DNA from 2 places in the Nocardioides zeae genome. Region 2 is predicted to be linked to the other one. Evidence: riboswitches for the same ligand, from Rfam matches in the RefSeq annotation. Region 2 holds a riboswitch; the other holds the start of a gene.
What was found. A riboswitch is a leader RNA that binds a small molecule or an ion and turns the genes downstream of it on or off. The one in region 2 is predicted to bind S-adenosylmethionine.

Region 1 (2,984 bases), 1.9 Mb from region 2:
TCCGCCTCCTGAGACCTGGCTCACCGCTGAGCCGTCACCCTGACCGTCCGTGCGGCGGATGGGCGCCGCGCGTGCTTCGATAGGCGTCATGCAGTTCACCTCGGCGGAGGCAGCGCGCCGCTACGACGAGCTCGTGCACGTGGCCGCGCGGTCCGTGATCGCGCTCGACTTCGACGGCACCCTGTCGCCGATCGTCGACGACCCCGCCGCCGCGCACATCCACGACGAGGCCCCCGGGGTGCTCGTCGACCTCGCCGTCCACGTGCGTGCGCTCGCGGTCGTGACCGGCCGTCCCGCGCGCCAGGTGCTGGCCCTCGGCGGCCTCGACGAGGTGGGCGAGCTGGTGCACGACGCGGGCAGCGACCTCTACGTCTTCGGTCAGTACGGCAACGAGCGCTGGGACACCCAGGACCGCCGCGTGCGCTCCCCGCGCCCGCCGCAGGGGCTGTCGTCGTTCCTCCTGGGTCTGCCGAAGGTGCTGCGCACCGCCAAGGCCGAGGACGCGTACGTCGAGGAGAAGGGCCTCGCGATCGCCGTGCACACCCGGCGGCTGGAGGACCCGCAGGCCGCGTACGACCGGTTGCTGCCCCTCGTCACCGAGCTGGCCGCCGCCCACGACCTCGGCGTCGAGCCGGGCCGCAACGTCATCGAGGTGCGCTCGCCCGGCATGCACAAGGGGGAGGCCGTGAAGGTCCTCGTGCGCGAGACGCGGGCCGGTGGCTTCCTCTTCGGCGGTGACGACCTCGGCGACGTCGAGGCCTTCCACGCCGTCGCCGAGCTCCGCCGCCAGGGCCTCCCGACGCTCCTGGTGGCCTCGGCCTCCGAGGAGGAGAGCGCGCTCGCCGACCTGGCGGACGTCGTCGTCGAGGGCCCCGACGGGGTGCTCGACCTGCTGCGCCGCCTCACAGCCGACGCCGCCTCCGTGCGCACCTGACACGCGGCGTACCCGCTCCTCCCCGCTCCGCCGGGGCGGAGCCTGCCCATCGCGTGTCTCATGATGTGGCGCATCGTCCTACATCGTGGGACTGCGATTAGGACCCCGCGGCGGCGTCCTCCTAACCTGCTGCACAGCTCATCGAGAGGGACTGAGGGAACGGCCCGACGACGTCCCGGCAACCGCCACGAACTCCCCGTCGCACCACTGCGGCGGTCGTGGAAACGGTGCCAAATCCGCCCACGGCGACCGTCGCCGCGGGGAAGATGAGGAGGAGGACTCATGAGCACGTCTGTCGTCGAGACCAGCCCCGCCCCCGCCGAGGACGCCGGGGCCACGCCTGGCCACGGTCTCCGGGAGGGCGCGTTCGGCAACGCCACGGCCCTCGCCTGCCGCGAGTGCGGCCACCAGGTGGACCTCGGTCCCTTCTACGCCTGTCCCGAGTGCTTCGGTCCCCTCGAGGTCGCCTACGAGTTCCCCGCGGTGACCCGCGCCGAGATCGAGGCCGGCCCGCGCAACATCTGGCGCTACAAGGCGCTGCTGCCGGTGCCCGCCGACATCGAGACCAGCCCCAACACCGAGCCCGGGTTCACCCGGCTGCTCGAGGCGACGAACCTCGCCGCCACGCTCGGCCTCGAGAAGCTGTGGGTGAAGGACGACTCGACCAACCCCACGAACTCCTTCAAGGACCGCGTCGTCGCCTGCGCGCTGAGCGCCGCCCGCGAGCTCGGCAGCCGCGTCTTCGCCTGCCCCTCGACCGGCAACCTGGCCAACGCCGTCGCCGCCGCCGGTGCGCGCGCCGGCATCAAGACCGTGGTCTTCATCCCGAGCAACCTCGAGACGCCGAAGGTCGTCAACTCGGCCGTCTTCACCGACTCGCTCGTCGCGGTCGAGGGCAACTACGACGACGTCAACAAGCTCGCCTCCGAGATCGCGGGGGAGGAGGACGGCTGGGCGTTCGTCAACGTCAACGTGCGGCCGTTCTACGCCGAGGGCTCCAAGACGCTCGGCTACGAGATCGCCGAGCAGCTCGGCTGGCGCCTGCCCGACCAGGTCGTCATCCCCGTCGCCTCGGGCTCGCAGCTCACCAAGGTCGACAAGGCGTTCCAGGAGCTCATCAAGCTGGGTCTCGTCGAGGACAAGCCCTACAAGATCTTCGGCGCGCAGGCCACGGGCTGCTCGCCCGTGTCGGCCGCGTTCAAGGACGGCAAGAAGGTCGTCCGCCCGGTCAAGCCCGACACCATCGCGAAGTCGCTCGCCATCGGCAACCCGGCGGACGGCCCCTACGTGCTCGACGTCTGCCGCCGCACCGGCGGTGTCGTCGAGGACATCAGCGACGACGAGGTGCGCGAGGCGATCGTGCTGCTCGCCCGCACCGAGGGCATCTTCACGGAGACCGCGGGCGGCACCACCGTCGGCGTCCTCAAGAAGCTCGTCGAGACCGGCCAGCTCGACACGTCCCTCGAGACCGTCGTCATCAACACCGGCCACGGCCTCAAGACGCTCGACGCCGTCGCCGACCGCGTCGCTCCCGCCGCGACCATCGCGCCGACGTACGCCGCGTTCGCCGCCACCGGTCTCGCCTGACCGTCCCCCTCCCGCCGAAGCCGAGGAACTCCCGTGTCGATCTCCGTCCGCATCCCGACCATCCTGCGCACCTACACGGGCGGCGCGTCCGAGGTCGAGGCCTCCGGGGCCACCCTGGCCCAGGTCATCGACGACCTCGAGGCCAGCCACCCCGGCATCAAGGCACGCGTGCTCGACGACGACGGCGACCTGCGCCGCTTCGTCAACGTGTACGTCGGCAACGAGGACGTGCGGTTCCTCGACGACCTCGCGACCCCGACCGCCCCCGGCACCCAGGTCTCGATCATCCCGGCCGTCGCCGGGGGCTGATCCGGGCCGACACTTTCCCCGGTCGACCGGGGAATGTGTCGCTCAGACCATCAATATTGATGCGCTAAGTGGCGTGTTCCCCGGTCGACCGGGGAATTTGCGAGTCTCGGCCCCCCGCCACCAACCGTCGCGGCGAGGGCGGCCGGGGTTGGGG
Region 2 (2,984 bases):
TGCGGGTCGGCAACAAGTCGCAGAACTGGGCCCGCGCGATCGTCGACGTGGCCCTGCCCTACGCGACCGACGTGCGTCGCTTCATCGAGGTGCTCCGCGACGCCGGCCACGACCTGTGGGAGGACGACGAGTACCGCGACGTGCTCATCGAGGAGCCGGAGGTGTGGGGCGTGCAGGAGCTCACCCACGACCTGTTGACCGTGCGCATGACGGTGAAGACCGCTCCCCTCGAGCAGTGGCGGATCGCCCGCGTGCTCCGGGAGCGCGTCAAGCTGCGCCTCGACGCCGCCGGGCTCGACGGCTCGCCGCTCGCCTGAGACCCGCCGCTCCGCGTCGCTCGGCCCGGGTGGGACCATGGTGGGGATGACCACCACCTTCTACGACGAGATCGGCGGCGAGCCGACCATCCGGGCGATCGTGCACCGCTTCTACGAGGGTGTGGCGACCGACCCGCTGCTGCGCCCGATGTACCCCGAGGAGGACCTCGGCCCGGCCGAGGAGCGCTTCCGCCTCTTCCTGGTGCAGTACTGGGGTGGCCCGTCGACCTACTCCGAGACGCGCGGACACCCCCGGTTGCGGATGCGGCACGCGCCGTACGCCGTCACGCCGGCGGCCGCCGAGCGCTGGCTCGTGCACTTCCGTGCCGGCCTCGACTCCGTCGAGCTGACCGAGGAGCAGGACGCGCAGTTCTGGGCGTACGTCACCCACGCCGCCCAGTTCATGGTCAACACGATGGAGGACCAGGCGCCCGCAGCTGGACCCAGGGCGTGAGCACCCGGGGGTCCTCGAGCGGCACGTATCCCTCGTCGGCCCCGGCGTAGCGCCACTGCGGGCCGTGCTGCACGAGGGCGGCAGCGCCCCGCACCAGCCTGTCGACCTCACTGCCCGCCGTGCCCAGCCCCACGCTCGCCCGCACCGCGGTCCGCCCGGGACTGAGGCGGTCGAGCAGCAGGTGGGCGCAGAACCGTCCGTCGCGGACCCCGATCCCGTGCTCGGCCGAGAGCACCTGCGCGACGAGCTCGGCCGGCACGCCGTCGACGGTGAAGCTGACGACCCCGATGCGATCGACCTCGCCAGGCCAGAGGTCGAGGAGGCGCACGCCCGGTACGGCGGCGAGCCCGGTGCGCAGGGCCGCGGTCAGCGCTTCCTCGTGGGAGGTCACCACCCCCGCTCCGAGCGCCTCGATGGCGCGGCAGGCCGCGGCGAGCGCGAGCGCACCGACGACGTTGGGGGACCCCGCCTCGTGGCGCGCCGGGGCCACGCCCCAGTCGACGTCGTCGGCCCACACGCGGCGGACGGCACCACCCCCCGACAGCTTCGGAGGCGCGGCGTCGAGCCAGTCGCGGCGACCGACGAGCGCCCCCGCACCGTAGGGCGCGTAGAGCTTGTGGCCGGACAGAGCCAGGTAGTCGACGTCCGTCGAGGCGAGGTCGACCCGACGGTGAGGCGCGAGCTGCGCGGCGTCCACCGCGATCCGGGCGCCGTGGCGGTGGGCCAGATCGGAGAGTCGGGCGATCGGCAGGATCTCGCCGGTGACGTTGGACGCACCGGTGACGGCCAACAGGGCCGCGGGCTCCCGGCGCAGCTCCCGCTCCAGCGCGGCCAGTGTCTCGGCGAGGGTGCTGCGCGCCGGCACCGCCGTGTCACCCGGGCGCCGCCACGGCAGCAGGTTGGCGTGGTGCTCGAGGTCGAGGTGCACGGCGCGTCCCGGCACCGCCCTGGCCAGGAGGTTGAGAGCGTCGGTCGTCTGCGCCGTGAGCACCACGACGTCGTCAGGACGCGCGCCGACGAAAGCGCCGATGGTGGCGCGGGACCGCTCGTAGGCGTCGGTCGCGACCTTCGAGGCGTAGCCAGCGCCGCGGTGGACGCTGGCGTACCAAGGGAGGAACGCTTCCACCTCGTCGTGGACGGCACTCAGCACGGGCGCGCTGGCCGCGATGTCGAGGTTCGCGTAGGCGACGCTGCCTCCGGTCACGAGCGGGGCCTCGAGACCGTGTCCCAGCACGGGGGCGACGGGGGCGACGAGGGTGACGGGGTCGGCGGGGGCCACGGCGGTGGCCGCGTCCGCGGGCGGGGTCGGCGTGGTGATCATGGGGCCTCCTGGCTCTGACCCGGTCGGGCCGGGTCCGCACTTGCCCGCGCCGGTCGGCACGAGCCACGTCCTCACCCGGGGCACCCCACCGCGGAGGAGGGTTGCCGGCCAGCGAGCCGGGGCTTGGCGCTGGCACTCGTGACGCCGGACGAGGCTACGACGCCCGGCCGCGACATCGGCCTCACGATCCGCATGTCCACGAAGTGAGACAATTCGCTAGCCCGTTCAAATAACACTAACTTGGTCGACATACATCGGAAACCGCACGACAGACGACCGGGAACCGGTCGCAGATCTGCGGGAGCTGGAGGGGGTACCTCGATGTGCGCGATCTCGGGCCTGGTCGACGTGACCGGACGCACGGCAGGGGCGACGGACGCCGTCGCCGCGATGAACGACGCGCAGGGGCATCGCGGGCCCGACGGGGCTGGCATCTGGTCGTCGTCGCAGGCCGTCCTGGGTCACCGCCGCCTGGCCGTCATCGACCCCGAGCACGGGCAGCAACCGCGGGTGCTGCCCCTTCCGGAGCGGCGCGGCGAGCTCGTGCTCACCTACAACGGCGAGCTCTACAACTTCCGCGAGCTGCGCGCCGTCCTGCGCCGTGCCGGACACGGCTTCACCACCGGGACCGACACCGAGGTGCTGCTCGCGGCATGGGCGCAGTGGGGCCCTCGGGCGGTCGAGCACCTCAACGGCATCTTCGCCTTCGCCGTCTGGGACTCGGCTGCCCAGGAGGTCTGGCTCGTCCGCGACCACCTCGGAGTGAAACCCCTGCACTACCACCGCGACGGGTCGCGTCTCCTGTTCGCGTCGGAGCCCAAGGGGATCCTCGCGCACCCGGAGGTGGCAACGGCACTCGACGCCGACGGCCTGCGACTGCTCTCGCTGCCGC

Region 1: linked by a shared signal. The riboswitch ahead of thrC (threonine synthase) and the one ahead of QE405_RS01460 (aminotransferase class V-fold PLP-dependent enzyme) in region 2 are both predicted to bind S-adenosylmethionine.

Annotation. Positions count from the first base shown of each region.
Region 1 covers NZ_JAUTAN010000001.1:2,187,971-2,190,954, reverse strand. The annotation lists gene QE405_RS10470 (LytR C-terminal domain-containing protein) at 1-12, shown strand, start outside; gene otsB (trehalose-phosphatase) at 89-934, shown strand; SAM riboswitch class I at 1,070-1,207, shown strand; gene thrC (threonine synthase) at 1,217-2,521, shown strand; gene QE405_RS10455 (MoaD/ThiS family protein) at 2,555-2,830, shown strand.
Region 2 covers NZ_JAUTAN010000001.1:313,709-316,692, reverse strand. The annotation lists gene QE405_RS01470 (mechanosensitive ion channel family protein) at 1-317, shown strand, start outside; gene QE405_RS01465 (globin) at 364-771, shown strand; gene QE405_RS01460 (aminotransferase class V-fold PLP-dependent enzyme) at 725-2,092, opposite strand; SAM riboswitch class IV at 2,124-2,236, opposite strand; gene asnB (asparagine synthase (glutamine-hydrolyzing)) at 2,414-2,984, shown strand, end outside.